Regions from separate parts of the Dechloromonas sp. A34 genome, predicted to be linked through region 2. Evidence: predicted binding sites of a transcription regulator. Region 2 holds the regulator's gene; each other region holds the start of a gene.
The links. Region 2 encodes sigma-54, which starts transcription at its own class of promoters, with help from an activator protein. Its sites were predicted from a motif close to TGGCACGCTTNCTGCTNA; they were not measured.

Region 1: the regulator sigma-54 is predicted to act here: its motif matches at 3,357-3,374, upstream of nifE (nitrogenase iron-molybdenum cofactor biosynthesis protein NifE).
Region 3: the regulator sigma-54 is predicted to act here: its motif matches at 3,694-3,711, upstream of NQE15_RS21665 (glutamate/aspartate ABC transporter substrate-binding protein).
Region 4: the regulator sigma-54 is predicted to act here: its motif matches at 2,725-2,742, upstream of NQE15_RS12405 (PEP-CTERM sorting domain-containing protein).

The regions. Positions count from the first base shown of each region.
Region 1 is NZ_CP102486.1:3,474,697-3,479,938, forward strand. Features, by position in the region: gene nifN (nitrogenase iron-molybdenum cofactor biosynthesis protein NifN) at 1-12, opposite strand, end outside; gene NQE15_RS17345 (hypothetical protein) at 178-339, opposite strand; gene NQE15_RS17350 (hypothetical protein) at 439-810, opposite strand; gene NQE15_RS17355 (DUF1499 domain-containing protein) at 875-1,393, opposite strand; gene NQE15_RS17360 (hypothetical protein) at 1,462-1,764, opposite strand; gene nifE (nitrogenase iron-molybdenum cofactor biosynthesis protein NifE) at 1,929-3,329, opposite strand; gene NQE15_RS17370 (universal stress protein) at 3,564-3,992, shown strand; gene NQE15_RS17375 (ComEA family DNA-binding protein) at 4,016-5,029, opposite strand; gene NQE15_RS17380 (citrate transporter) at 5,209-5,242, opposite strand, start outside.
Region 2 is NZ_CP102486.1:4,711,333-4,716,574, forward strand. Features, by position in the region: gene hprK (HPr(Ser) kinase/phosphatase) at 50-982, opposite strand; gene ptsN (PTS IIA-like nitrogen regulatory protein PtsN) at 992-1,438, opposite strand; gene hpf (ribosome hibernation-promoting factor, HPF/YfiA family) at 1,494-1,817, opposite strand; gene NQE15_RS23480 (RNA polymerase factor sigma-54) at 1,832-3,301, opposite strand; gene lptB (LPS export ABC transporter ATP-binding protein) at 3,330-4,064, opposite strand; gene recX (recombination regulator RecX) at 4,061-4,492, opposite strand; gene recA (recombinase RecA) at 4,485-5,242, opposite strand, start outside.
Region 3 is NZ_CP102486.1:4,358,148-4,363,389, reverse strand. Features, by position in the region: gene NQE15_RS21695 (cupredoxin domain-containing protein) at 1-204, shown strand, start outside; gene NQE15_RS21690 (c-type cytochrome) at 227-508, shown strand; gene NQE15_RS21685 (cytochrome D1 domain-containing protein) at 516-1,679, shown strand; gene NQE15_RS21680 (AsnC family transcriptional regulator) at 1,679-2,647, shown strand; gene NQE15_RS21675 (AsnC family transcriptional regulator) at 2,640-3,098, shown strand; gene NQE15_RS21670 (AsnC family transcriptional regulator) at 3,095-3,565, shown strand; gene NQE15_RS21665 (glutamate/aspartate ABC transporter substrate-binding protein) at 3,760-4,659, shown strand; gene NQE15_RS21660 (amino acid ABC transporter permease) at 4,809-5,242, shown strand, end outside.
Region 4 is NZ_CP102486.1:2,486,667-2,491,908, forward strand. Features, by position in the region: gene NQE15_RS12390 (XrtA-associated tyrosine autokinase) at 1-138, opposite strand, end outside; gene NQE15_RS12395 (XrtA system polysaccharide chain length determinant) at 148-1,707, opposite strand; gene NQE15_RS12400 (XrtA/PEP-CTERM system exopolysaccharide export protein) at 1,773-2,390, opposite strand; gene NQE15_RS12405 (PEP-CTERM sorting domain-containing protein) at 2,808-3,668, shown strand; partial or broken gene NQE15_RS12410 (IS3 family transposase) at 3,846-4,415, opposite strand; partial or broken gene NQE15_RS12415 (IS3 family transposase) at 4,473-5,242, opposite strand, start outside.

The DNA.
Region 1 (5,242 bases), 1.2 Mb from region 2:
GATTTCAGCCATTTGGACATCGCCCCGTTGAGATTGGGTATCTCTTAGCAAGGAGCGCGCCAATAAACTACTTATTTAAAAACAATGGCTTGTAATAATTATCCGATGTAGGAAACGCAACAAATACGTTTCAAAGACGCCGCAGCCGGCGATCAGGATATTTCTGAACCCGGGTGCTTACGCCCGGCGGTCGACATCGAGCCGCGTCTTCTGTCGCCGGTCATGGTGCGAAGGATCGCGCAGTTTGTGCCCACCGATGATCAGTACGGGCACCATCAACAACAGCAGAAAGATGACGGCGCCGAGTAACAGACGGTTATCGAGGATGGCATCGAGCACGGGTTTCTCCTGTCGTCCGAGGACTGTTGCCAACGGCCGTTGGACAGGAGGCGGAGGCATTCGGTTCTGCCCCCATCAGCGTTGGCCGCGTAGACCTTCTCAATGGCCCTTGGGCTCGGCGAGGCGATGAAAGGCTTCGTGTACGTCGAAAAATGCAGCATCAATGTCCGTCGGGCTCGCCTGGCATTGCTTCTTCAGGGCAGCCATGGCCTGCAGCAGCGACTTCGGATCGCCGCTGCGGATGTCGCCAGCCAGACGTTCCAGTTCGTTCGTTTTAGCGCAGACGTTCTGCGAGCGCTCCTTGCCTGGCCGGGCGTGCCACAGCGGGGCGAGCACAGCATGCAAGGCATCGACATCCTTGGCAAAAGCGTGGTGGTGCCGATGATTGTCGTGCTGTTCGGCGGCGAGCGCACCGCCTGCCAACAGTGCGGCAACGATCAGGGAGATCGAGTTCGTGATTTTCCGGGGCATTTGAGTTCCTTGTCGTTAGCGTGTCTCCTGATCGGTCGGAGACTTCAGGCCGCCATTCTAGTGGCTATTTTTTTGCCGATGCCAGGTAGGCCGAACGGATGCTTTCCATCCGCTGCCGGTTAACCCCGAAATCCTCACGCCCGAGGCGGCTGGCACTACGCACCTCGATCACCCCGGCCGCCGGATTGACCCAGAATTCGAGGTCATCGACAAAGCGCAGCCATGGCGTCCGGGCCTCGGCGTAGAGGTAATCGGGCTGCTGCCTGACCAGACTGATCCCGGGCATCGTCGACAGAACCTTGACCAAGGCCTGCATCGAGGCCGTTGCGTTGCCATCGAGGAATTCCAGTGGAGCGATCTGCGCGTAGTCAAGCTGCGGGTGCGCGGGGTAAAGCATGGCCTGACTGCTGACGCTGTTGCGCGAGTTCGCCGGCGCCTTCAGGCGGCCTCCGCTCACGCCGAGATCGTTCGGCGACCGCCCGGCGAATAAGCCGACCTGGGCGCCGACCAGGGCGATCGCGATCAGGCCGAGAACGGCATAGATGATGATCTTGATGAGACCAGCAATATTTATATTACTCACTCAGTGGGTGCTCGCGGTGAATGCCTGGTCATGCACCTGCCCGGGAGGTAGCGGCAACAGCCCGGCGACTAATGACGATGCCGCCAATGCCGATGCCCGCCCCGGTGATGACCACGGTCATAACCGTAATAATAGCCTGCTGAGCGGTACGGACGGACGAAGGGCGGCGGTGCGTAAACCACCGGCGGCGGTGCGTAGTAGGCCGGCGGCCCGTAGCGGACGGGTGGCGCGTAGTAGACGGGTGGCGGCGCAACGTAGGCCGGGTAGCCGAACTGGACGTTCACGCCGACGCGCGGCTCGTGGGCATGGGCACCGGAAACCAGGCCGGCGGAGAGCACCAGGCCAAGCAGAGCGATGCGAAGAGTTTTCATGACTGCCTCCTTGACGATAAACCCAACCCAGGCGGATTGCGTATACCGATAAGAACGCATGAAGCGGCAGCAGGTTTCGCCCTGAAACATATCGAAACAAAACGCCGGCGCCAGCGCGCCTCTACCCTGCCCCTTGCATCAAGACTAAAACGTGCCCGCCAAGATCACGCCGTCAGCACGGCCCCCGAAATCGCCGCGGTCGCCCACGGCGCCGGCTTCCTGACTGCCGCCCAGACCGGGCTTTCCATCGACAGGGCGAGCTGGCGTGCCAGTTCGACCATGCCGCTGTAACCTGCATAGCCGAATTCGCGTTCCTGGTTGATGTCGAGGAAGGGAATCCGTGCCTTGAGCGCCGTGTAGAGATTGCGCCCGCCGGCGATCAGGATGTCGGCCTTGTACTCGTGATAGGTCGACAACAGTGCCTTCGGGCTGCCGTCGTCGATCATCTTGGTGTCCTCGCCCATCAGTTCGCGGATACGCGCCTTGTCTTCCTCGGTCGACTTCTTGGTGCCGGTGGCAACCACCTTCATGCCCAGATCCTGCAGCGCCGAGACAATGGACCACGACTTGACGCCACCGGTGTAGAGCAGCACGCGCTTGTCCTTGAGGCGAAGGCGCCAGGCATCAAGCTCTGCATTCGACTTGGCCTCCTCGCGGGCGATCACCACCTCGGTGCGCGCCATCAGGTCCGGATCGCCGATCAGTTTGGCGAAATCGCGCAGCGCATTGGAAACGTCGGCGACGCCGTAGAAGCTGCCTTCGAAGAACGGGATACCGAAATCATCCTGCATCTTGCGCGCCACGTTGAGCAGCGCCTTGGCGCAAACCACCATGTTCACCTTGGCGCGGTGCATGGTCTGCACTTCGTGGAAACGCGAGTCGCCGGACAGCGTGCACAGGATGCGCAGGCCGAGTTCATCGAACAGCGGCGCAACATTCCAGAATTCGCCGGCGATGTTGTATTCGCCGATCAGATTGACATCGTAGGTCGGCAGACCGTCGGCGCGCGGTGTCGCGGGTGCCGGTTCGGCGGTGCCGATGACGTGCTTGAACATCGCCTCGCCGGCCAGCCGGTTGCCGAGATTCTTGGTGCCGTAGAAGCCGGCGGCATCGACCGGCACTACCGGCACACCCCAGCGTTGGGCAGCGTCCCGGCAGACCGCTTCGATGTCGTCGCCGATCAGCGCGGTGACGCAGGTGTTGTAAATGAAGACTGCCTTCGGCGCATAGCTGTCGATGGCCTGCTTGATCGCATGGAACAGTCGCTTTTCGCTGCGCCCCATGACGACATCGGTTTCCGAGAGGTCGGTGGTCATGCCGATCTTGTACAGCGTGACGCCGGACGAGCGCGTGCCGCGATTGTCCCAGGAGGAACCGGCACAGGCGATCGGGCCGTGCACGATGTGTGCGACATCGGCAATCGGCAGCAAGGCGATCTGCGCGCCGTCAAAAGAGCAGCCGCCGGCGGTCGCCCCCGGCTTGGGCTTGGCGCACCCGGATTTTTCCTTGGTATTGTGGCTACAGGCCGGCTCGTCGAGCAGAGCCTGGATTTCGCTGGCTTTCATGCTGTTCTCCAGAGGTCTGGGTAACAGATAGCAAGACGGGTGCCATATCTAACAATATGTTTTATAAGCACTAATTTTTTATAACCTTGTCGCCAATGCGACAAGGCGATGGCTCTGCGACAAATCTCGAGGTGTGGTGCCGCCGTTTCGATCGGCCTACCGCAAGCCCCGGCCAGGCACTACAGTGAAAGAGGGGATTGCTCCCCGCTTGCCCATCATCGCAAGGAGGCTGAAATGTGCAACATACTGCTACCGGTCGATGGTTCCCGCCATGCCTTTGCCGCGGCGCTCTACGTGATCGAATTCGCCAAACGGCACGGCGCGCTGGAAGTGCATGTCATCAACATCGAGCCGGAGTCGGCGCAATGGCCGCACCGCAGTCAGGAGCCCACGGCCGACCTGGACCAGCTGACGGCGCGGGCACACATTGCGATGAAGGCGGTGCTGCATGCCTTCAACGAGGCCGGCATCCGCCACCAGGCACACGTCAGACAGGGCGATGTGGCGGAGACCATTGTCGCCCTGGCCGGGGAATTGGGCTGCGATACGATCGTGATGGGTACCCGCGGCCTGGGCGGCCTGGCCGCCGTGACCCTGGGTTCGGTAACGCGCAAAGTCCTGCTCCTGGCCACACTACCGGTGATCTGCGTCAAGGCCAATTAGCCCCCCGGCTCACCGCGCCAGCCCTAAAGCACCAGCTGATCGCGCAGCTTGGCCAGCGACTTCGGCCCCATACCCTTGGCGCGGCACAGGTCATCGAGCGAAGCGTAGGGACGACCGGCGATGATCGCTTTCGCCACGGCGGCACTGAGACCTTTGACGGCAAGCAGTTCGGCCTCGCTGGCCGAATTCACTGCCGTTCCCTTGGCGGCTGGCACCTTGCCGGCCTTGCTCGGTGCTTTGACAGCCTTGGCTGCCGGCTTGACGGCTGCCTTGGTCGCCGGCTGTTTGGCCGTTGGTGCGGGCTGGGCGACGACCGGCGCGTCCAGCACCAGATTACAGAAATCGCGCGTCACGTAACCGCCCGCGCCCCACTCGCGCAACATCACGGTCAGCACGCCGGGGCCTTCGGGGACAGCGGCCGGCACCACGAAATGGCAGGCAGACCAGGCGTTGCCGCCGCCCAGCACACCGAGGATCACGCTGGCCACCGGGATGCCCTGCCAGCTGCCGCCGGCATACGGCGCGGTCAGCGCCCAGACTTCGAGAGCCAGGGTACCGCTCAGGTTATCGTCGGCCCGCGGATTGTCGATGCTATCGACGCTCAGCGTCGCCATGCCATCGGCCAGGGCGCAGGTCACGTTACCGGACAGGCGCGGCTGGACGAAGCTCTCGGCCACCGGGTAAATCGCCAGATCGGCCACCACCGGCAAGCCGTCGGCACCCCAGCCGACGAGCGCCAGCGCCATGTTCTGTTCGGCCGATCCTGCCGGCGGCATCGCCGCCACGGTCGCCACGACATGCTGCCCGCCGGCCGCTGGATAGACCGCCACTTCGGCAACCTTGACGCCAGTCAGCTGCTTTCCGTGGAAAGCCTCGGCGCTACTCCACAATTGCAGTGCCCAGTGCGTTGCCGCCCCCAGTGCCGCGTCGGAAAAGTTCAGTTCGGCGTTGATCTGGACGGAGTCGCCGTCAAAGCGGTAACCATGCGTCGCGCCGATGCGCGCCAGGACATTTCCGGAAATTTCTGCTGTCATCATCAGGCCTGTTTTCAGTGTCGAACGGCCGCGCATTATAGGATCTGATTTCCGTTCCTTATCATCGGCTTAGGAAATATTTTCAGGGCACCGTCATGGTGCATTTCCAGCCAGGAACTTTGTCGCAAAGACCACAAAAAAGGGGCTCCGTGGAGCCCCTTGCTTTACCGGTAAGCGAAAGCTCAGTGGGCGGCAGCCTGGCTGGCGACAGCCGGG
Region 2 (5,242 bases):
AACGGCCATCCGCGGATGGCCGGCCGGCAGCGGTGCTATCGCCGCCCGATTATTCGTCGTCCAGCATCATGCGCTGCTGGCGGTCCATGAAATCCTGCATGCTGTCGATGCCGCGTAATTGCAGAATGGTATTGCGCACTGCAGCCTCCAGCAGAACGGCCAGATTGCGGCCGGCAGCGACCGGAATTACGACCTTGCGAATCGGCACGCCGAGCACTTCCTGGGTCTGGGCATCGAGCGGTAAACGGGGTGCATCGCCTGCAGCAACCGTCTTCTGCAAATGGACGATCAGTTTCAGCCGCATTTTTCGGCGCGAAGCAGTTTCACCAAAGATGGTACGGATATTGAGCAGCCCGAGACCGCGTACCTCGAGGAAATCCCGCAACATGCCGGGACACCGGCCATCAATCGTCGCTGGTGCTATGCGCGCCATTTCGACGACATCATCAGCCACCAGGCCATGGCCGCGGGAGATCAGTTCAAGGGCAAGCTCGGATTTGCCGACGCCGGAATCGCCGGTGATCAGAACGCCCATGCCCAGCACATCCATGAAGACGCCATGTAGGTTGACGGTGTCTGCCAGGCGAGCCGAGAGGTAGATGCGCAGCAGGTCGATCACCGCCGAGCAAGGCTTGGGCGAGAGAATCAGGGGGGTACCGGACTGCGTACACGCATCCGTCACCAGATCGGGAGGAACCAGTCCGTCGGCAACGATGACCGCGGGTGGCTGGGCGCTGAGCAAGTCGGTGAACATCTGGCCGAAACGCCGCTCACCGATGCGCTCAGCCCACTCGTACTCGGCAAAGCCAAGGACTTGCAGGCGCTCGGGATGAATGATGTTGATATGGCCGACAACATCTGCCCCGTAATTGTTCGAAAGCTTGATCTCGATCCGGCGTTCGGTCTGTTGGCCGATCACCCAGCTCAACAGCAGCTTTTCGCGGTTATCGTCGTAGAGCTGGGTCAGACTGATATGGCGCACGAGCGTTGATCAGGACTGAAAGAGCGCGACGACGGACGCCGGGTCCGGGGCGGCCTGCAGTGCATCGCGGAAGGCGCGATCGGCAAAACGCTGGGCCAGCTCGGAGAGAATCTGAAGATGCTCTTCGGTGGCCTGTTCGGGCACCAGAAGGACAAAGAGCAGATTGACCGGGCGGCCATCGGGTGAATCGAAAGGGACCGGAGTCGCCAGGCGCAGGAAGGCACCGGCCGCATTTTTCAGACCCTTGATCCGGCCATGAGGAATGGCAATGCCCTGACCAAGTCCGGTCGAGCCGAGTTTCTCACGGGCAAACAGGCTGTCGAATATAACCGAGCGCGCCAAGCCGAGATGCGACTCGAAGAGCTGGCCGGCCTGTTCAAAGACCCGTTTCTTGCTGCTGGCCTCAAAGTCGAGAAGCACCTGCGAGGCCGACAGAATGTTGCTTAGAGGGTTCATAAGGGGAAGGGGTAAAGCAAGGGGCCGCAGCTACAGCGCTGCGGCCGATCGGCGCTTATTCAGCAACGTCGAGCGCAGGCTTTTCACCGCGATGGTGATCCTGCACTTTTTGCTTGTATTTGAGAACCTGGCGATCCAGCTTGTCGAACATGGCGTCGATGGCGGCATAGAGATCGTCGCCGGATTCTTCGACATGCATGTCCTTGCCGGGCACATGGACGGTAACTTCGGCCTTCTGTTTGAGTTTCTCGACAGACAGGACGACGCTCACACCGGTTACCTTGTCAAAATGGCGAACCACGGGATCCAGCTTGTTTTCCACGTACTCGCGCAAGGCGGGGGTAACTTCGATGTGGTGACCAGCGATCTGCAGATTCATGTTTTCTCCTCTCTCTACAGGGTCTTGCGTAAATTGACCGGCGGGATGTTGAGCGACTCGCGGTATTTGGCTACCGTGCGTCGGGCGACAACGATTCCCTGCTGGCCTAGTATTTCGGATAATTGACTATCCGACAAGGGCTTCTTGCCGTCCTCGGCTCCGATCAACTGCTTGATCAGAGCGCGGATGGCGGTGGCGGAACAAGCTCCGCCGGTGTCGGTAGCAACATGGCTACCGAAGAAGTATTTCAGCTCAAAAATGCCCCGCGGCGTCGCCATGTATTTCTGGCTGGTGACGCGGGAGACGGTCGATTCATGCAGGCCGAGAATGTCGGCGATTTCGCGCAACACCAGCGGCCGCATGGCGACTTCGCCATGCTCGAAAAACTGGCGCTGGCGATCGACGATGGCCTGGGTTACGCGGTGGATGGTCTCGAAGCGCTGCTGGACGTTCTTGATCAACCAGCGGGCCTCCTGCAACTGGCCGGTCAGGTTGCCATTGCCCCGGCGCTGGCGGGAGAGTATCTCGGCATACAGGCGGTTGATGCGCAGGCGGGGATAGGCATCCGGATTGATGTAGGCCGTCCACTTGTTCTTGAGCTTTTTGACGATGACGTCAGGCGTAATGTAGCGCGCCTCGACCTGGGCAAAACCGGCCCCCGGCCGCGGATTCAGACGAGTGATCAGAGCGTGCGCCGCGCGCAGCGCCTCGTCGTCGCAGCCGGTCAGGCGGCGAATCTTGACGAAATCCCGGGCGGCCAGCAACTCGAGGTGCTTTTCGACGATGGCCAGGGCCAACGGCTGTTCGGCACAGGGCTGCAGGGCCTTGAGTTGCAGGGCCAGGCATTCCTGCGGGCTGCGCGCGCCAATCCCGGTCGGATCGAAGTGCTGGATATGATGCAGGGCGATTTCGAGCTCTTCGAGCTCGATCTCGTATTCCGGCGGCAGAGTTTCAAGAAGTTCCAGCAAGGAAGCCGACAGGTAGCCGTCATCGTCGAGGGCTTCGATCAGGAAGCGGACCAGGGCACGATCGCGCTCGGTCAGCTGGGTCATGCCCAGTTGCCAGCCGAGATGATCGCGCAGGCTGATGGTGCCGGCATGAATGTCCTGGGCATCGCTATCGTCGTCCTCGTCGCGCCCGGCACCGGTAAAGGTCCCAGCATCCGAGCTCCAGCGATCGTCGTCGACATCGGAGGGGGCTGATGGCACATCCATTTCACGGTCGTCGCGGGCATCGCGCTCTTCGCGTTCGACCTTCTGTTCGCGCTCACCTTCGCTGGTCTGCGGCGAGTCGAACTGCTGAGCCGCGGTAAAGGTCTCGCTGCCACCGTCGTCGTCGCGCTCCAGCATCGGATTTTCGAGCAGATAGCGTTCGATTTCCTGCTGCATTTCCACCGTCGACAGCTGTAGCAGCTTGATCGACTGCTGCAACTGGGGGGTCAGCGCCAGATGCTGGGATAGTTTGAGTTGGAGGGCAGGTTTCATCGGTTGGGATAGGGGCGCTGCTTAACGGTCAGAGCTTGAAATGCTCGCCGAGATAAACCTTGCGGACGCTTTCATTCTCCACGATTTCGTTCGGCCGTCCAGCGGCGAGTACGCGGCCAGCGTTAATAATGTACGCATGGTCGCAAATACCGAGGGTCTCGCGGACGTTGTGGTCAGTGATCAGCACACCGATACCGCGCTCCTTGAGGAAGCGGATGATTTTCTGAATTTCCAGGACGGCGATCGGGTCGACGCCGGCAAAGGGTTCGTCGAGCAGAATGAAGCGAGGATTGGTGGCCAGCGCCCGGGCGATTTCGACCCGCCGCCGCTCACCGCCGGAGAGTGCGGCGGCGTTGACGTGGCGGACATGGCCGATATGCAGTTCGCCGAGCAGACCCTCGAGGCGGTCATTGACTTCCTCTTCGGGCAACTTGAGCAGTTCGAGGATGGCCCGGATGTTTTCCTCGACATTGAGCTTGCGGAAGACCGAGGCCTCCTGCGGCAAGTAGGAAAGACCCTGCCTGGCCCGGCTGTGCATCGGCAGATGGGTCAGCCGGGCATCGTCGATATAGACCTCGCCGCCATCGGCCGGCACCAGGCCGACAATCATGTAGAAGCAGGTGGTTTTGCCGGCCCCGTTCGGTCCGAGCAGGCCGACAACCTCGCCGGCGGCGACCTCGAACGAAACGTCCTCGACCACGGTGCGCGCCTTGTAGCGCTTTTTCAGGTTATGGGCCGAGAGCTTGGAGATCGGGGCGTTCATTGGCTGGCTCCGCGCATGACCCGGCGGATGGCATCGCCCGAGAAGCCGCGGTATTGCAGAAAGCGCATCTGCTTGGCCCGCTCTTCCGGGGTCTGCGGCAACTGGCCAAATTTCTTGGCCCACACCGACTGGCAGCGCTCGCCCTCGTCACCGCCTTCGGGCAGGGCGGCGGCGATGTCGTCGTCACCGACCCCGGTCTGCCGCAACTCCTGTTTCAGCCGCGCATTACCGTAACGGCCGGCACGGGCCACGACGCGTTGCCGGGCAAAGCGGTGGTCGGAGAGCAGATTCTGGGCTTGCAGGGTGTCGAGCACGGCCGCGAGCTGCTCTTCCGACTCGGCGGCGCCAGCGAGTTTGGCCTTCAACTCGGCCCGGCTGTGTTCGCGCCGGGTCAAGAGTTTCAGGGCACGAACGCGCAAATCAGACATCAGCCTTGGCAGCCTTGACCGGCTTGATGACGTTGGTGCTGGCGGCCTCGCGGATGCCGGCCTCGATTTCCTGGGCGATTTCCGGATGGCTGCGCAGGAATTCTCGGGCGTTGTCCTTGCCCTGGCCGATTTTCTCGCCCTTGTAGGCATACCAGGCGCCGGATTTCTCGACCAGCTTGTGGGCGACACCCATTTCGACGATTTCGCCGTGGCGGGAAATACCTTCGCCGTACAGAATGTCAAAAATGGCTTCGCGGAACGGTGGCGAGACCTTGTTCTTGACGACCTTGACCTTGGTTTCGCTGCCGATGACTTCATCGCCCTTCTTGATCGAGCCGATGCGGCGGATATCGAGGCGCACGGAAGCGTAGAACTTCAGCGCATTGCCACCGGTCGTCGTTTCCGGCGAACCGAACATGACTCCGATCTTCATCCGGATCTGGTTGATGAAGACGACCAGGGTGTTGGTCTTCTTGATGTTGGCGGTCAGCTTGCGCAGGGCCTGGCTCATCAGCCTGGCGTGCAGGCCGACCATCTGGTCGCCCATTTCGCCTTCGATTTCGGCACGTGGGGTGAGGGCGGCGACCGAGTCGATGACGATGATGTCGACCGAACCGGAGCGGACCAGCATGTCCGAGATTTCGAGGGCCTGTTCGCCGGTATCCGGCTGCGAGATCAGCAGGTCGCCGACATTGACGCCGAGCTTTTGCGCATATTGCGGATCGAGGGCGTGTTCGGCATCGATGAAGG
Region 3 (5,242 bases), 350 kb from region 2:
CGCGTCCGCGCCGGCGAGAGCGTGCGCTGGAGCAACCACGAAAAGCGGACTAGTCACTCGGTAGTCTTCCCGGCCGAAGGCGGACTGGAGTCGGAACGCCTGTTTCCCGATGAAAGCTGGACGCGTCGTTTCGAAAAGGCCGGACGTTACGAATACCACTGCGGCCCGCACCCGGAAATGAAAGGGGTAATCCTTGTCGAGTAGGCTGCTGCTTGCCCTTCTTTTGATGTCGTCCACTGCTCTGGCTGCCGAACCCGATGCCGCGCGGCAACAGGAACTGGTGCGTCTGGTCCGCCAGGATTGCGGCTCCTGCCACGGCATGACCCTGCAGGGCGGCCTCGGCCCGGCCCTGCTGCCGGCCAATCTGCGCGACAAGCCGGCCGAGGGGCTGATGGCGACCATCGTCTACGGCCGCCCGGGAACGCCGATGCCGCCTTGGCAGCAGTTCATCTCGGAAGCAGAGGCGAGCTGGATTGTCGAAAAACTGATGACCGAATTCCCCAAGTGAGGCTGCCATGCGTCTGCTCCTGAGTTTCCTGCTGGTCCTGCTGCTCAACGCCTGCGCCGCGCCGCAACTGCGCGGCACCGGCGATCTCGGGCTGATCATCGAGCGCGCCAGCGGCCACGTGACGCTGGTCAATACCACTGCGCGCCAGTCCTATGCCCGGATCGAAGGCCTGGGCGACCTCTCGCACGCCTCCGCCGTCTATTCACGGGATGGCCGCTACGCCTTCGTCTTCGGCCGCGACGGCGGGCTGACCAAGATCGATCTGCTGGAAGCGAAGATCGTCAAGCGCGTCATGCAGTCGGGCAACGCCATCGGCGGCTCGATCTCGCAGGACGGGCGCATCGTTGTCGCCCAGAACTACACGCCGGGCGGCATCAAGGCTTTCGATGCCGAGACGCTGGAACTGCTGTCCGAAGTGCCGGCCGAATACGCGCCCGGCAAGTTCTCCAAGGTCGTCGGGCTGGCCGACGTACCGGGCAACAAGTTCGCCTACGCGCTGTTCGACGGCGGCGAAATCTGGGTCAGCGATTTCAGCAATCCGCGGCAGCCGAAGACGCAGCGCTACCCCGCCGGCCTCCAGCCCTACGATGGTCTGGTGACGCCGGACGGCCGCTATTTCCTGGCCGGCCTGTTCGGCGAGGATGGCGTGGCGATGCTCGATCTCTGGCAGCCGGAGAAGGGCGCCCGCAAAATTCTCGAAAACTATGGCCGCGGCGAGCAGAAGCTGCCGGTCTTCAAGATGCCCCACCTGCGCGGCTGGTCGGTGGCCCAGGGCAAGGCCTATCTGCCGGCGATCGGCCGCCACGAGGTGCTGGTCGTCGATGTCGCGACCTGGAAGGAAGTCGGGCGCATTGCGGTGCGCGGCCAGCCGGTCTTCGTCATGGCCCGCCCCGACGGTCGTCAGGTCTGGGTCAATTTCGCCTTCCCCGACAACGGCAAGCTCGATGTGATCGACACCCTGGCCGGCAAGGTCGTTCAGCAGATGGCGCCAGGCAAGGGCATCCTGCACATGGAATTCGCGCCTCGCGGCGAAAATGTCTGGCTCTCGGCTCGCGACGACCACAAAGTATTGATCTATGACACAGACAGCTTTGCGAAATTGGGTGATATTTCGGCAGATAATCCTTCCGGCATCTTCTTCACCTCCCGGGCTGCACGCATAGGCTTCTGATGACCGACACCTTCGAATTCCGCCTGCTCAACGAATTCCAGCGCGACTTCCCGCTCTGCCCGGCGCCGTTCGCCGAACTGGCGGCGCGCCTCGGCGTCGCCGAGAAGCGGGTGCTGAGCAGCCTCGAAAAGCTGCGCCGCGAAGGCAAGATCTCGCGGGTCGGCGCCGTCTTCGCCCCGAAGCGGATCGGCGCCTCGACCCTGGCCGCGATGGCGGTGGCGCCGGAACAGCTGGAAGCCGTGGCGGCGGCGGTCAACCGCTTCCCAGAGGTCAATCACAACTACGAACGCGAACATCGCTACAACCTGTGGTTCGTCGTCACCGCCGCCAGCGAAGGCCGCCTGCAGGCGACGCTGCGGGCGATCGAGCAGGCGGCGGGGCATCCGCTGCTGGCGCTGCCGCTGGTCGAGGAATTCCACATCGACCTCGGCTTCGCGTTGTCCGGCGGCGCTGCCAAGAAAACGGTCGAGGTCCGTCCGGTGCACCCGGTGTCGCCGATTGACGAGGCCGAGCGGCGCCTGGTCTCGGTGCTGCAGGAAGGGCTGCCGCTGTTCATCCGGCCTTTCGCGCTGATCGCCGAGCGGATCGGCGCCTCGGAGCCCGAAGTCCTCGGGCGCATCCGGCGCTGGCTGGAAGAGGGCGCGATCAAGCGTTTCGGCGTCGTCGTCCGCCACCGCGAACTGGGCTATACCGCCAACGCAATGCTGGTCCACGACATTCCGGACGACCAGGTCGGCGAGATCGGCCGGGCGCTCGCCGAGGAGCCGGCCGTGACGCTGTGCTACCGCCGGCCGCGTCACCTGCCGGACTGGCCGTACAACCTGTTCTGCATGATCCACGGCCGCGAGCGGGCCGAGGTTGAAGAGATCATCGCCGACCTGCGTCAGCGCCACGGCCTGGCCGATTGCGCCCACGACGTGCTGTTCTCGCTGACCCGTTTCAAGCAGAACGGCGCCCGCTATGCCTGAACTGGACGCCGTCGACCGCCAGATCATCAACCACTGGCAGGGCGGCTTCCCGATCTGCGAGCACCCCTATGCCGCGGTCGCAGGCCAGCTCGGCATCGCCGAGGACGAGTTGCTGCAGCGCCTGGAACGCCTGCTCGCCGACAAGGTGCTGACCCGCTTCGGCCCGATGATGCAGATCGAACGCATGGGCGGCGCCTTCGTGCTCGCCGCCCTGGCCGTGCCCGAAGAGCGCTACGAGACGGTCGCCGCGCTGGTCAATGCGCTGCCCCAGGTCGCCCACAACTACCGGCGCGAGCACCTGTTGAACATGTGGTTCGTTCTCGCCACCGAAGCCCCGGCCGGCATCGCCGAGGCGATCGCCCGCATCGAGCGTGACACGGGACTGCCGGTGCACGCCTTTCCCAAGGAACGCGAGTATTTCGTCGAGATGAAGCTGGCGGTCCGCGCATGATCGACGACCGCGACCGCGCCCTGATCGTCGCCACCCAGGAAGGGCTGCCGCTGGTCGCCCGGCCCTACCGGGCGCTGGCCGAGCGGCTCGGCTGGTCGGCCGACGAGGTCATGCGCCGCCTGCAGGCCCTGCTTGAGGCCGGCATCATCCGCCGCATCGGCGCCGTGCCCAATCACTACGCCATCGGCTGGACGGCCAACGGCATGACGGTCTGGGATGTCGCCGACGAGGCGGTCGACCGGCTCGGGGAAGCGGTCGGCGCGCTGGATTTCGTCACCCACTGCTACCGCCGGCCGCGCGCCCTGCCGGCCTGGCCCTACAACCTGTTCGCCATGGTTCATGGCAGCAGCCGCGATGAAGTGCGCGCCAAGGCCGAAGTCATCAGTCGGTTGCTCGGCGAGCACTGCCGGGCGCGCGATGTGCTGTTCTCGACACGCATCCTGAAGAAGAGCGGCCTGCGTATCTAGCGCCGGGTGTCGGAAATCCGATGGCTGAATCTGGCCGGGTATCGGAAATCCGGCGGCCATGCTTGCTGCGCTTTCGCAAAAGCTTATTAAATCAATAATTTGGTGTTCTGTTTCGGGCTGCAGCCGGCTGGCACGGCCCCTGCGTTGTCTTTCCTGCCGAAGCCAAGCTGGCTTCTACACCTTCAGGAGACAACATGAAAAGAATTGCCATCGCCACTGCCCTTGCTTCCGCTCTCTGCGCGACCGCCACGACCCCGGTTCAGGCGCAGGAATCCCTGACCCTGAAGAAGATCAAGGACACCGGCACGATCACCCTCGGCCACCGCGAATCCTCGATTCCCTTCTCCTATTACGACGACAAGCAGCAGGTCATCGGCTATTCGCACGAACTGATGCTCAAAGTGGTCGATGGCATCAAAAGCGAACTCAAGCTGGCCAAGATCGAAACCAAGCTGATGCCGGTCACTTCGGCCAACCGCATCACCCTGGTCCAGAACGGCACCGTCGATATCGAATGCGGCTCGACCACCAACAACCTCGAACGCCAGAAGCAGGTCGGCTTCTCGACCACCATCTTCGTCATCGGCACCAAGCTGCTGACCAAGAAGGGTTCCGGGATCAACGACTTCGCCGACCTTGCCGGCAAGAACGTCGTCACCACCGCCGGCACCACTTCCGAGCGCCTGATCCGCAAGATGAACGAAGACAAGAAGATGGGCATGAGCATCATCTCGGCCAAGGATCATGGCGAATCCTTCCTGACCCTGGAAACCGGCCGTGCCGTCGCCTTCATGATGGACGACGCGCTGCTCTACGGCGAAATGGCCAAGGCCAAGAAAGCCGGCGACTGGGCCGTGGTCGGTACGGCGCAATCGAAGGAAGCCTATGGCTGCATGCTGCGCAAGGACGACCCGGGCTTCAAGAAGGTGGTCGATGCGGCACTGACCAAGGCGATGACCTCGGGCGAAGCCGAAAAGATCTACGCCAAGTGGTTCATGAACCCGATCCCGCCCAAGGGACTGAACCTCAACATGCCGCTGTCGGATGAAATGAAGGCGCTGTACAAGGCTCCGAACGACAAGGCTTTCGAGTAATCGACGAGAACCGGACGCGAGCCGCCGAATGACCAGGACGCAGGACAGCAAGGATCTCCAGCGCATCTTCTGGGAATGCTGAGCGACTGAAACACCGGGGCCTGTTTTCCGGGCGGCCCCGGGAAGATCAACCAAAGGAGGGATTCAATATGGGTTACCAATGGAACTGGGGCGTCTTTTTGCAGCCGTCCGCGACCGGTGACGACACCTATCTCGGCTGGATGTTCGCCGGCTTCAAGATGACCATCGGGCTGTCGCTGAGCGCCTGGGTCATTGCGCTGCTGCTCGGCGCCCTGGTCGGCGTCCTGCGCACGGTGCCGAACAAGGCGCTGGCCGGCATCGCCACCGCCTACGTCGAGCTGTTCCGCAATATTCCGCTGCTCGTCCAGCTCTTCATCTGGTACTTCGTGCTGCCCGAACTGTTGCCGGCGAGTATCGGCGACGCCTACAAGCAGTCGAACCCGATCATGCAGCAATTCCTCGCTTCGATGATCTGTCTCGCGTTGTTTACCAGCGCCCGGGTCGCCGAGCAGGTCCGCTCCGGCATCAATTCGCTGCCCCGGGGCCAGAAGAACGCCGGCCT
Region 4 (5,242 bases), 2.2 Mb from region 2:
GGCTGCATACGGATCAGGTACCGTTTCAGCCGCTTTTGCTTCGGATGCGAGCGAGCGAGGTGCATTATCTTCTGGCAGATCGACGCCGGCCTGGCGAAGTTGCTCAAGGCGCTTGGCTGCTTGTTCAATCAGACTCATCGATCAACCTCAGGCAGCACGTTGGGAAAGAAGGGTGAGTGCAGCAATACCTGCTCCGTAAGCTATTACCAGTCCGGAAGTTGCCGCAACGAAACGACGAAGGCTGGCTCGCTCCTTGAGGCGCCTTGTTTCGTTGGGAATCAGCGAAACCGTGCCGAGTACGGGCAAACCGGTTACATCGCGCAGCGATTTGCCCTCAAAGAAGACAGGGCGAATTTGGCTGGCAACAAAAGCGGCAAACAGGCCTGCTGCCAGGCCAAGCAGGAGACCCAATGGCAGAAGGAGCAAGCGATTCGGCGCAACGGGGGTAGACGATGCTCGCGGCGGGTCGATCAGCCGAAAATCGGCTACCGAACCTGCCGCATCAAGATCGCCTGTTAATTCGGCTGATTCGCGGCGAGCGACCAACTGTTCGTAGTTCTTCTTATTGATATCGTAATCACGGTTGAGTTGGGTATATTCCGCTTCAAGTTGAGGTTGTGTCTTCAGCATATCGGTGATGCGCTTGTAGCGCATTTCGTACTCGGAGACCCGAGCACGTAGCGATGCCACATTGGCTTCAGATTCAGCCAACGACACTTTTAGTTGCTGATACACCGGATTGTTGCTGACACCCGAACCAGGGTTGGCAGCCGCAAATTTCTTGCGTGCCAGTAGTTCCTGACGTTTCTGTTCCTCGAGATCCTTGATTAGGCGGCGGGTCCCGACGACATCGGGGTGTTGTTCGGTATAGCGTTGGAGAAGGCTATCGAGATTCCGCTTCTGGGTGTCGATTCTCCCATCGATTTCCGGTAGAGAAATACCGGAGTCGGCTCCAGGAGACTCTGGTAAGAGAACTGGCTCTTCTCCAATGATCTGACGACGCATGGCATCCCGTGAGTTTTCGGCTTCCCTCAGTGCCAAGCGTGATCGGCTGAGCTCTGTTGTCAGATCCGAAAGGCGATCCACGCTGCTTTTTCCTTCTCCGGTTTGCAGTTCGATATTGCGAAGCTTGAAATCCTTAAGACGGGTTTCAGCTTCCTGAAGCTTCTTCTCGTAGTTCTGGATTTGTTCGTCAATGAATTTACGGGCCGAGTCTGAGTCTTGGCGTTTATCTCCCAAACTGGATTCCACAAAAATAGATACCAGTGCTTGAATCACGCGTTGAGCTTTGGCCGGTTCGGTATCTCGATAGGAGAGGGTGTATAAATTGTCACGCCCAACACTTTGGATTTTTAGCGTTTTTGTAAGATTGTCGATTAATTCTTCCTGCTCAGCCTTGCCTTTTGTTTTCAGGTCGAGGTCTGCCATTCGGATCAACTTTTCGACATTTGGTCGGCTGATCAGCGTACGACTCAGCATCATTACTTGCTGCTCAACGTTGGGCTGGATTGCAAGTCCTGACATCAGGGGCTTCAGAATCGACTGGGTGTCGACAAAAATTCTGGCAGAAGCCTCGTAGCGGTCGGGAATGCGGAGAATGACTCCGGCAGCGATGGCACCGACGACCCAAGCAACCAACATGCCGAGTCGTCGATATTTCCAGGTCGCGCGCAGGATAGTCAGAACCTGGCGAAGAATATCTTCCATCTAGGAGCCCATGCTTACAACCGCTCCGATTTTATTCGGAGCGGCATACGTTGAAAATCGGTTGATCAAAACCAGCTTTGCGGGACGATGAGAACGTCGCCCGGTTTCATTTCAACGTTAGCGGTAACGTCGCCGCGCTTCACCAGATCTTTGAGACGAACGGTGTACTGCGCGTTGTTCTCGGAGGTGCGCAGAATCGTCGCACGATTGCCATCGGCAAAATCGGTAATTCCACCCACTGCAATCATGACATCCAGCAAAGTCATTTTCTGCTTATAAGCAAGGATTTGTGGTTTGGCAGCTTCGCCTATAACACGAATCTGTTCGCTATAGGGGCCGACGAAGCCGGTCACTATGACTGTAACGACAGGATCGCGAATAAATTTGGCCAGTTCCTTTTCGATATCTCGCGCCAAGCTGGTGGAGTCCTTGCCCATCGCATTCAGGTCATCGATCAGGGGAGCGGAAATCTTGCCATCCGGGCGTACTGGGACATTCATTGAAAGTTCCGGGTTGCGCCATACCACAATGTTCAAGTTGTCTCCGGGGCCTATTTTGTAGCTGTAGTCAGCTGATGCAGCAGAGACGGGGGCTTCGGGATGACTGGCGCAACTCGAAAGAACTAGCGCAACGGCAGTGATCACTAGGAATTGAATAGTGGATTTCTTGGCTAAATGAATCATGGTGTTTTTCCCTCAATCAGGTCGCAGGCCGACCTTGCCGAGCTAAGTCATTAGGGCACTATCATAACGGAAAGTGCTGCGAAATAAAGAGGCGCAACGATTCTGCTTGCGCAGTATTTCACACTCAAGAATAGATCTTGTGAGGAACAATCTTCCGATTGGCCCGTCAATCTACCATCTGGACTCGGCTTGCTGGGCCAACTGGGAGACCTGGCTAATAGATAGAGTCGCAAATGTGTCTGTATAGCAGCGTGCCATTTTCGACTGTCGGAAAAATTTACATCAACGTAGGGGTGTTAAAAATTAGTTGTTTAAATTCATGTTGATATGGTAGTGGCACGAATTGTGCCTTTGGTTTGTTGTGGCTAGATTCGTTTGCCCCTCGCATTGTTGAATCCACTCTTTCTGGAGATAAAAATGAAACTTTCTACTAAGCTCAAGGCGCTATGTGCTGCTCTTGCCGTGGGTGCCGCAAGTGCGGCTTCGGCTTCGCCGATCTATCTTGACGTTGGCACGAACTTCGCGCCGGGCGCTGACAAAGTCAATGCCACCAGTACCTCCGTGAAGAATGAGGTGTTATATACATATCAGTCGACTACAACGGTTTTTGACACCAACGCTAGCGGCACCATTGATGCGGGTGATGCAATCTCGACCAATATTGGGTTGTTTGGTACCAACATCTTGGCAAACAACCGTGCTACGGGATTCAACCCCGGCGAAACTTTCGGTACCAATGCTGACAATGGATATGGTGACGATTGGGTGATTAGCTTTAGTGGTGTAAACCTTCTGGGGACAGTCTCATCGGTTCTTGGTGGTGTTCCGCTATTGTCTTACGCTCCCGGTGGCGTGATCAATATGTTGCTCACGTTCGATGGATCTACCTATAACAACTTTATGGATCTAGTCATTTCCGGCGGTGCACCAACGGGCTTGAGTACTATTCTGCTCGGGGTTCCTGATTTTTCCGCTGTTGATGCAGGGTTTAACAACCTGTTTCACGCTGCGGGTGGTGTTAATTGTGCCGGAAATACTGGTTTCAAAGATCTCACTGATTGCGCTCCGCCCATAGCGATTAGTTTTGAAGCTAGCCAAGACACCAATGTCTTGATCAGTCAATTTACTAACAATGGCGATGGCACCTTTTCTGTTTCTACAAACCATGATGGCAGCCTGACCTTCTCTGTGCCTGAGCCTTCGATGCTTCTTTTGATGGGTGGCGCGTTGCTTGGTCTGGGGTTGTCGAACCGCCGTCGTGCAACTCGCAAAGCTTGATCGGTTAAGCTAATACGGGAGCAATTCCCTAATGCCGTTCAGCGAAAGCTGAATGGCATTTTTCTCATCTAAACAATTTTTGGTTTTAGCTGAGTATGGCTGGCAAGCATTGAGCAGGTGAGGTGCCCCCGGTTTTAGTGCCAAGGGCGTTTTAGCAAAAGTCCTTGGGTTGCACCATTAAAGACATTCTTCGGCGGTCGGCTGGGTAGAGATGATTGCCCGATGCTCGGCCGCGAATTCTGCCGGGGTTTGATAGTTCAAAGCGCTGTGCGGCCGATGCTGGTTGTAGTCCCGGCGCCAAGCGGCGATCAGGATACGAGCCTGGGGCAAGCTCGTAAACCAATGGTCATTCAGGCACTCATCCCGGAAGCGCCCATTGAAGCTCTCGATGAACGCGTTCTGCGTGGGTTTCCCGGCCTGGATCAGCTTGAGCTGCACACCATGCTGGCAGGCCCACTGGTCGAGCGCCTTGCCGGTGAATTCCGGCCCCTGGTCGGTTCGAACGGCCTTGGGGTAGCCCCGAAAGCGAGCCGCCTGATCGAGAACACGTGTCACGTAATGGCCTGAAATGCCGAAGTCGACCGCGAGATCAATGGCCTCCTTGCTGAAATCATCGACGATGGTCAGCACTTTGATCCGCCGGCCGTTGGCCAAGGCATCACTGACAAAATCCATCGACCAGACCTGGTTCGGCCCGGTAGGTAGTTCCAGAGCATGGCGCTCCACGGCTACGCCATGCCGACGCTTGGTAAGCGCCCGGCGAAGTGAATCGCCCCGGTTTCCGTGGAGGCCGGTTGGTTTAAGTCAGGCCACGATGGCGGCCTGATCGGCGAGTTGCCTGTAGTAGTTTGCCTCAGCTTCTGCGGGGGGGATATAGCCAATCGGTTCAAGCAGCCTGTGGTGGTTAAACCAAGACACCCATTCCAGAGTTGCCAGCTCCACGGATTCCCTGGTTTTCCAAGGGGCGCGCCGGTGGATCATCTCCGCCTTGTACAAGCCATTAATCGTCTCGGCTAGCGCGTTGTCGTAGCTGTCGCCCTTGCTGCCGACTGATGGCTCAATCCCGGCTTCGGCCAGTCGCTCGCTGTAGCGGATCGAGACGTACTGCGAGCCCCTGTCCGAGTGGTGGATCAAGGCCTCGTCGGGACTCGGCTGACGGGCGTACAGCGCCTGTTCCAGCGCATCGAGCACGAAGTCCGTATGCATGGAACTGCTCACTCGCCAACCCACGATACGGCGGGCAAAAACGTCGATGACAAAAGCCACATATAACCAGCCTTGCCAGGTCGAGACATAGGTGAAGTCCGAGACCCACAACTGATTGGGACGGTCGGCCTTGAACTGTCGATTGACCCGATCCAGCGGGCAAGCCGCTTTGCTGTCGCTGATCGTGGTGCGCACCACCTTGCCGCGCATGACTCCGCGCAAACCTTGACGCCGCATGAGTCGCTCGACCGTACAACGGGCCACCGCGATGCCTTCGCGGTTCAGTTGCCGCCAGACCTTGTCGGCACCATAGACCTGCAGGTTGGCCTGCCAGACGCGCTTGATCTCGGGCACTAACACCTCGTCAC